Regions from separate parts of the Alteromonas sp. ABH4_457 genome, predicted to be linked through region 4. Evidence: predicted binding sites of a transcription regulator. Region 4 holds the regulator's gene; each other region holds the start of a gene.
What was found. Region 4 encodes sigma-54, which starts transcription at its own class of promoters, with help from an activator protein. Its sites were predicted from a motif close to GTTGGCACGNNNNTNGNNT; they were not measured.
Positions count from the first base shown of each region.

Region 1: ACXAGR_RS18425 (DUF1328 domain-containing protein) is a predicted target of sigma-54. The motif match lies at 1,363-1,381, and genes of this name have one in related genera.
Region 2: ACXAGR_RS17020 (kinase) is a predicted target of sigma-54. The motif match lies at 1,513-1,531, and genes of this name have one in related genera.
Region 3: xdp1 (exosortase-dependent surface protein XDP1) is a predicted target of sigma-54. The motif match lies at 1,164-1,182, and genes of this name have one in related genera.

Region 1 covers NZ_JBSWXN010000007.1:145,006-147,208, forward strand. The annotation lists gene ACXAGR_RS18410 (efflux RND transporter permease subunit) at 1-233, shown strand, start outside; gene ACXAGR_RS18415 (DUF6942 family protein) at 324-875, shown strand; gene ACXAGR_RS18420 (hypothetical protein) at 919-1,113, opposite strand; gene ACXAGR_RS18425 (DUF1328 domain-containing protein) at 1,144-1,320, opposite strand; gene yfbR (5'-deoxynucleotidase) at 1,615-2,203, shown strand, end outside.
Region 2 covers NZ_JBSWXN010000006.1:377,696-379,898, forward strand. The annotation lists gene ACXAGR_RS17015 (HAD-IIB family hydrolase) at 1-591, opposite strand, end outside; gene ACXAGR_RS17020 (kinase) at 594-1,463, opposite strand; gene cmoB (tRNA 5-methoxyuridine(34)/uridine 5-oxyacetic acid(34) synthase CmoB) at 1,601-2,203, opposite strand, start outside.
Region 3 covers NZ_JBSWXN010000001.1:741,477-743,679, forward strand. The annotation lists gene ACXAGR_RS03175 (tetratricopeptide repeat protein) at 1-131, opposite strand, end outside; gene xdp1 (exosortase-dependent surface protein XDP1) at 215-1,117, opposite strand; gene pssA (CDP-diacylglycerol--serine O-phosphatidyltransferase) at 1,447-2,203, shown strand, end outside.
Region 4 covers NZ_JBSWXN010000008.1:355,222-357,424, reverse strand. The annotation lists gene lptB (LPS export ABC transporter ATP-binding protein) at 1-103, shown strand, start outside; gene ACXAGR_RS21505 (RNA polymerase factor sigma-54) at 199-1,683, shown strand; gene hpf (ribosome hibernation promoting factor) at 1,716-2,003, shown strand; gene ptsN (PTS IIA-like nitrogen regulatory protein PtsN) at 2,012-2,203, shown strand, end outside.

The DNA.
Region 1 (2,203 bases), on a different contig from region 4:
GTGGCAGCGCAGACGCGGGGAGCCGTTCAGCGTTCGGGCATTCCGGACTGGCTATATTGTTCACCTCTACCATTATTGCAACGGGTTTCTCACTGTTCGGTTTTTCTGACTTTTTACCCAGTGTGTATTTTGGCTTGCTGACGGCACTGGCGATGCTGCTGGCACTGTTTACTGACCTGAGTTTATTGCCGGCGCTGCTAAACCGTTTTGTTGGTAAGAAAAGTAGCGGGTAATGCCCCAGCAATCAGGTATGATATATAGACGAATAAAGGCTTGCAGCGATGCAGGCCTTTTTTACTGATGGCTGAGAAAGGAGCTGAGCAATGCCTGAGGCAGATTCCGTTGCAGGGTTAGGGTGTGAAGAGGCGTGTATTCAGGTGTTTATGGCAAACCGGCCTGATTATCCTCTGACGGGGCCTCCGGGACAATTGTTGCCGGCAAATAATACCCTCATTGAGAACATAAACCGGGAATGCGGAAACGGCTGGCGTAAAGTATTTAATGTCTACGCAAAATGGGTATTTGCCTTGTCAGAGAGTGCCGGCACAACGCAAAGCATTTCGTCATGGCAGCAGTATCGTGACGAGCTGTTGCTGACAGAGCAGGGAAGTACTGCACTCTGGTTTAAAGCGCCGGAACACTTTAACCCCGCCAGATTAAATATTGTGATGGGCAAAACCTTTGCCGGGACGTTGGGACTAACAGACAGTGTGGAATGGCTGACGGCTGATTTTGCTGTGTGCTTGCAACGGTCACTGGTTGTGACGCCGTATTTTGACTACCGGCAGCTGACAAATGAAAAAATTGGTTTTCTGAATTATCTGATCAGAAGGAGGCCGGCTTTACTGAAACAGGCTATGGGGTGTCAGACATAAAAAACCAGACCCGGAGGTCTGGTTTTGATTTTCTCAGAACTGATTAGCAGTCTTTGTCTTCTGCATTCATGCCTTCTTTGGCATCTTCACAGGCGTCTTCGACTGCATTACCTGCATCGGTAACGACTTCGTCGAGTTTTTCACCTGCGTTTTCTGCTTCACCGTCGCCACAAGCGGCCAGTGAGAATGCGAAACCTGCTACTAACAGTGCTTTAAGCATTAATTTAGATAAGTTCATAGTCCTTTCTCCTTGTTCCAATGTATATTGTTAGACTCTAGGTGATTTGCCGCGTAATGCATTTGCGACCAAAGAGATCACCAGCAACGCTACAAACACGAAGAATAAAAACTGAGCAATGCCTGATGCTGCACCGGCAATGCCGCCAAAGCCAAAAACTGCTGCGATAATGGCGATAATGAAAAATGTAACTGCCCAACCTAGCATAATTATTTCCTCATATTGCTCTAGTAAATGACATATTAACTTATGCTGGTATTGTGCCATTATTTAAGGTGTTGAAAATTAAGGGTTATTTTTTTGTTTTGCTGCGTTTGGGCCTGATGGACAGAGCGGTAGTTACAACATACTTGCATTTTTTACACAGTCTCCGGAAAGCTTTCATGCAGTGCATGAGAGACGCTGGTACACTAGATTTATATTTCATCATTTATTTAATCCGGCTTACCTGTGGCCCGCCAGCCGGTGCCGGTCCCGCTTTCGATACACGGACAACTATTCATGAGTAAAAACCATTCTGCATTTATCGGTTTGATGCAAAGAGCAAGAAACGTAAAACGCTGGCCATTGATGGCGCAGTTTCAGGAAGAAATGTTATCAACGCATATTTATGAAGCGGCGGTGGTTGCTCACATGCTCGGGGCAATTGCAAAAGACGTATTTAACGAAGATGTTGAGCCTGACCGGGTAGCCTCCATGGCTATTTTCCATGAAGGCAGTGAAATTGCCGGTATGAGCGACATTCCCAGCCCGGTAAAATATCACGACCCTGAAACTACCATGGCGATTAAAAAGCTGGAGCGAAGGTTTGAAGCCATGTTACTTCAAACGTTACCTGAACCACTACGTCAGCGTTATCAGCCTCTGATTGAGCAGGATAAAGAAGATATTCATGTGGCGCTGGCGAAAGCCGCAGACGTATTGTGTGCTTATCTGAAATGTGACTATGAGTTATCAAAATCTAACTCAGAGTTTTCAAATGCTATGCACGAAATGGACATACAATTGAAAAAATACCGGGACACGTTTAAATGTGTGGATTATTTCTGTCAGGTATTTCTTGAAGATGCAAAAGGAACGCTGGATGAGC
Region 2 (2,203 bases), on a different contig from region 4:
TTGGAGGGCTGCGCCCTTATTACAGTCGCCGGAAATATGAATAAAACGGCCGCCTTCCAGCGGATAGGCGCCTCTGTCTGTCACAGACCGGATAAACGCCTCTTTTCTCTCCTCTGTGCCTTGCCATAAGACCGGCTCACCGAATTGTCGCTGTGCAGCCAGTGCAGCTTCTGCGGGTGATAACCCGGTGGCTTCGCAGATGTCCTCGTTGGACATCTCGCTGAAATGGGTGAATTCACCGGCAAAATCCGGTTTGACCTTTTCGAGTAATTTCAGCCAGTACATTTTCGATGAGGTGAAAGATTTGCACCAAAATCCATCCTGCCACACGGTACCGGCTGGCTTTTTCGCGAAAAAACCATGAGGAATGTATGCTGCTGCGCCGTTTTCTACGATAAACGGGCCGGTCAGGCCAATGGTTTCCCGCAATTCAAGCAATTCAACAAAGGTCTTGCTGGTGGTAGGGATGACGGGAATATTTCGCTCTGACAGTGAGGTCAGCGTAGGCTTTGCAGCTTCAAAACTGTATGTATGGTGGTCAAGCAACGTACCGTCCATGTCAGTGAAAATGAGTGTATTCGCTGTGTCCATGACTACTTCCTGATGACGTTTTTAATGACTCTGTTTTCATCTAACTCAAATACCTGATTACACTTTGCAGGCAGGGAATTAAACGCATGTTCTGTGAGTCTCTGATAATGTTGTATGAAACGAAGGATTTGTTCATCGCTCATTATACCGCTTCCGGTTTTTCCGGTTTTCGCGGCCAGTTTGTGTTCCTGTTCACACCGCCATTTGTAAACATGCTCAAAAGACGGACCTTTTAACATTACCCAATACTGCATTTCATCGTATAAAGATTCATAATCTGCAGCAATTTTATCATTCACATATCCCCGCCATGTGCCATCCGGGTCTTCGGTACGCTCAAGATCATTAACCGGCTCTTTAAGTGCGTCCTCAGATTGCGCTGACACGCCCCAACACCAGCCTTCAATTAACACAATATCAGGTGGAGAGGTGATTACCGGCCACGCAGATCCTTCAAAAGGATCATCGTTGGCTTTATTAAAGCGGGGCAGAGCAACGCTGCCTGCAGATTTTAACGCTGTGAAAGTGCTATCAGCCAGAACCGTATTGTGCGTACCGGGTACGCCTCTGGTGCAAAGCAAGGGATGTACGTTGGCAGCAAGTTCTTGTCGTCTTGCACGGGAGAGATAGAAATCGTCAAGGGAGATCGTGACGGCTGACAGCCCGTGCTGGTTGGTGAAGTAGTGGATAAGAAAGTCGCATAATGTGGATTTCCCTGATCCCTGGCAGCCATTAACACCGACGAAAAATGGCCCTTCTGCACCATTTTCGTGCGAAAGGATTTCGTCTGCTAACGGTATGAACCATTCTTGTGCAATGGCCTGGTAAGTGTCCGGTAACTGGTGCTCGTTCAGAAAGCCCGTAATATCCATGTTACTACCTGTGTGACGTGCTGTTTCAGCACAGTTTATAAAGTAGTAACTACAACAATTATGCCAATCCGGGTCAGGAATGCTCGCAGACCGGTGCCAAGAATTGGCAACAGTCTGCAAACGAACAGGACATAAAGTTACTTTTTCGTGGCTATCAGCACTGCACGTTGTGGTGCAGGATAACCTTCAATGGTTCTGCTGATGTCATCAGGATCCAGAAAATCTTTTAAAGACTGAGACGTCATCCATTCTGTGGTGCGCTGCTCATCAAGAGACGTGGTGTTGATATCAGCGACCTTAATATTTTCAAAACCCAGCCTGCTCAGCCACACAGTGAGTGCCTTTACACTTGGCAGAAACCAGACGTTGCGCATCTGTGCATAACGTTCGCCTGCCATCAGTACGGTTTGTTCATCACCTTCCACTACCAGTGTTTCAAGCACCAGTTCGCCGCCTTTGCGTAACTGATCTTTTAGTTGGGTGAGAAACTGTACCGGATCTTTTCTATGGTATAGCACACCCATTGAGAACACAGTATCAAATGCTTTTAATGCCGGCATCTGCTCAATGCCCAGGGGTAAAAAATGGATATTGGCGGCAGGAATAAAATGCCTGATAGCCTGAAACTGAATTAAAAACAGTTGAGTCGGATCGATGCCATAAACGCCGGCAGCATCTTCTCCCAGCATACGCCACATGTGATAGCCGCTACCACAACCCACATCCAGAACATGACGGTT
Region 3 (2,203 bases), on a different contig from region 4:
GCATTGTAGGCTTCCAGTGCCTGTTCATAATCTTCAAAGGTTGTAGCATGGGCTGATCCAATTAGGCTCAGTCCGGCCAGACCGAAGAGCGCGCAGCGCACGCGTGAAGCTAACATCCGTTGATTTTTCATAATTCACCTGAATTTGCCGAACAAAAAAGGTGGCATTAAGCCACCTTTTACGGGTAATGCCTGTTAAGGCTTAATCAAATTGATTAAGCATTACGTTTTCTGCGCCACATTGCCAGGGCACCGCCCATGAACAACATCGCGAATGTACCGGGTTCAGTTACCTGCGTTGTTGGTGGCTCTTCACCAGGCTTTTTATTAAAGCCTACGCTGGCTAACTTGAAACCGTCATCGTACATACTATGCCCGATATCGCCGAAGACTGTGTTATACGCTCCGATAATCCAGTATTGAGAATAAACATTATCCAGACCGCTGATTTCTGCTAAATCAGTATCGTCACAGTTAAGAACATCAAACGAACCTACTGCCAGCGCATCACCTGCAATCTCGCCCCATGTATTCACGCCTGAAGTAAGCATAGATGTGTCGCTCAATGCTGCAACAGAAACCTGTGTCTCAGTTTCTTTCCATAGCCAGCTAAATGTTGCGCCAGTTACGTTTACGTCCTCGTCGAAAGAAATAAGCACATAGTCAAAGTCAGTATCAATTACGTATTGGTAATTTGACCAACCTTCTTCTTTCTCGTTGTCAATTGAATGGTCCGGCGAATATTTCGCCTTTTCATCTTCGTTAACGATCCCGTATCCATTACCGTATTGTTTAAGGCTGGCTTCTTCGACGTTTACGTCGGAGACAATGTCATAGTAACCATATTTCGTACCTACCTTCTCCATACCTTTGGTATCAGAATAAGCAGAAGCGTTGATAGTTACACCATCAACTACTGCATTGCTGATACCATCGCTGGCCAGGCTGTACATTAAGTCATCTGCGAAATAGTCAGCTGCATTACAGCCATCACCTGTGTTGCCACCATTGCCACAACCACTGTGCCAACCACCAGAATAGTTAGTTGCCATAGCAGGTGCAGTAATAGCGCTTGCAAGGACGAGTGTCGTCACTGACGCGATCTTACTTATCTTCATATTAAAAACCCCTTTTATACCTCGATTTCATACCTCAATCCGATCTAAGCACTTACCGTGCCACTTGTTATTGTGTTGATTTTTATAGGGAAAATTCAGGTTGGATTTAGGTTTAAAAATTCCTACGTAAAAAATACTGACATGATACAAAAGTAGTTAAAGTTGATTTATTTATTATAATTCAATGTGTTAATGAAAGATCTCGTGAATTAAATTGAGGTATGTCAGCCCATACTAAGTAATAGGCATTCTCTGGTATATTTGAACCGTGCGTAGTGCGGGTATGTATGAAATAATGGATTGGTCAGTATTAATTAACTTGAGGTTTTATGACGGACACAAAAAGGAAAGGCATCTACCTGTTGCCTAATTTACTTACCACCGCAGGGTTGTTCTCGGGTTTTTATGCCGTAGTCGCGTCTATGAACGGCAGTTTCGAAGCTGCTGCGGTTGCCGTTTTCGTTGCAATGATATTTGATGGGCTCGATGGAAGGGCTGCCAGGATCACCAACACCCAAAGTGCGTTTGGTGCTGAATACGACTCTATGGCCGACATGGTGTCCTTTGGGGTTGCTCCGGCGCTGGTTGCTTACAACTGGGGTTTAAGTGAATTAGGTAAGCTGGGATGGCTCGCCGCCTTTATATATGTAGCTGGTGCAGCGTTACGTCTGGCGCGGTTCAATACGCAGGTGGGTATTGCTGACAAACGATTCTTTCAGGGGTTGGCAAGCCCGGCTGCTGCAGCCGTTGTATCCGGGTTGGTCTGGGTAGGCGTTGAATATGATGTGAATGGCAACGATTACGGTTTTGTTGTAGCACTGATAACCGGTGCGGCCGGCTTACTCATGGTGAGTAACTTCAAATATAACTCCTTTAAAGAAGTAAACTGGAACGGCAAAGTTCCTTTTGTTGCGCTTCTTATTATTATGCTTGTGTTTGTAATTGTGGCGACAGAGCCTGCATTAGTGCTTTTCCTTGTCTTTGCCCTTTATGCACTTGCCGGACCCATTAATACATTCCGTACGGTTGATAAGGTAACGCTTCAGGATGTAGTGGGGGACCATGAAGAGAAGGACGCCGATTTTT
Region 4 (2,203 bases):
TATCGTCAGTCATGGAGAACTGATTGCTCAGGGCACCGCAGAACAGGTATTAAGTAATCAAAAAGTTCGTGATGTATACCTTGGTGAGCAATTCAGGCTATAGTTAAGATATCGGGATGAGCATTTAGCGGAGATTTCGCCACCGGCACTCACACCGCTACAACCGGATGTCCTTTTTAGAGTTTATATAAGACGTAGATGAAACCATCTTTACAGTTAAAATTTAGCCAACAACTAACAATGACGCCTCAGCTTCAGCAGGCGATCAAGCTATTGCAGTTGTCTACGCTGGACTTACAACAAGAAATTCAGGAAGCTCTCGATTCTAATCCTTTGCTGGAAGTCGACGACAGCTCCGACAACGATGTAATTGAGAAAAATAACATCGACAATGATGACAGCATGCAAGAGTCTGCAACAGCCTCATCTTCTGACAGCATGGATACCGGTGAAGCACTGGAAAAGAATGATTTACCGGATGAGCTGCCCATCGACAGTACCTGGGATGAGTACATTTCTGCGTCTTCTGCCCCCGCGCCCGGCCCTTCCGGGGGTGATGATGAACAAATCTTTCAGGGTGAAACCACCGAAAATATTCAGGACCATCTGCTGTGGCAAATGCGTCTGACACCTTTTTCTGACACAGACCGCGCCATCGCGCTGGCGATCATCGATTCCATTGATGAGTCCGGCTATCTAACGGTTACCGTTGACGACATTCTGCAAAGCGTAAACAGTGAAGATATGGAAGAGCCCGTAGAAGAAGATGAGGTTGAGTGCGTACTTAAACGTATTCAGCTATTTGATCCTCTCGGTTCCGGCTCCCGCACACCGCAGGAGTGCTTGTTAGTTCAGCTGGCGCAATTTGCACCGGAAACACCGTGGCTGGAAGAAGCCAAACTACTGCTCAGAGAGCATTCCGATCTGTTAGGCAGTAAAGATTACCGTACGTTAATGCGTAAAACCCGCCTGAAAGAAGATCAGTTACGGGAAGCGATGCGTTTGCTGCAAACGCTTAATCCCCGTCCGGGCAGTGCATTAATTACGAAAGAACCCGAATATGTCATTCCGGATGTATCGGTTGCGAAGAAAAATGGCCGTTGGGTTGTAGAATTAAACCCCGACAGCCTGCCTAAGCTCAGTGTTAATCAGCAGTATGCTGCAATGAGCCGTAAAGCAAGAAACAGCAGTGATTCACAATTTATCCGCTCTCACATGCAGGAAGCAAAATGGTTTATTAAGAGCCTTGAGAGCCGGAACGATACGCTGCTGAAAGTAGCAAATTGTATTGTTCAGCAACAGATGGGCTTTTTTGAGCATGGCCCTGAAATGATGAAACCAATGGTGCTGAATGATGTCGCAGAAATGGTAGATATGCACGAATCTACTATTTCCAGGGTAACAACGCAGAAGTACATGCACACGCCCCGTGGTATTTTCGAGTTGAAGTATTTCTTCTCCAGCCACGTTGCCACTGAATCAGGTGGTGAGTGTTCATCTACAGCGATTCGCGCCCTGATTAAAAAGCTGGTTGCCGCTGAAAAGCCAAGCAAGCCACTGAGTGACAGCAAGATTGCTTCGTTGTTGGCCGATCAAGGCATTATGGTTGCCCGGCGAACAATAGCAAAGTACCGGGAATCCTTGTCGATCCCGCCGTCTAACCAACGCAAAAGCCTTATCTAACTTAAGGCTGCTCAAAATAAGGAAGACGAAATATGCAAATCAACCTTTCTGGTCATCACATTGAGATCACTGATTCTTTGCGTAATTATGTCGATACTAAGTTCAGCAAACTGGAACGTCATTTTGACCACATATCAAATGTGCACGTTATTTTAAATGTTGAAAAGCTTAGCCAAAAAGCAGAAGCAACGGTTCATCTTAGCGGCGCGGAAGTCTTCGCCTCTTCCGAAAATCAGGACATGTATGCTGCCATTGACAGCATGGTCGATAAGCTCGACAGGCAGGTCCTGAAACACAAGGAAAAGCTTAAAAAGCACTAATTGAATTCATGGATATACAAGCCATAGTCAGCCTGGACCGCACCGAGTGTGCGGTCCAGTGCAATAGCAAAAAACGCATTCTCGAAATCATCAGCGGGATTGCAGCTAAAAATAACCCCGATGTTGATGAAGCCACCGTGTTAAGTAGCCTGCTGGCCCGTGAGCGAATGGGCAGCACAGGTATAGGTAACGGCATAGCC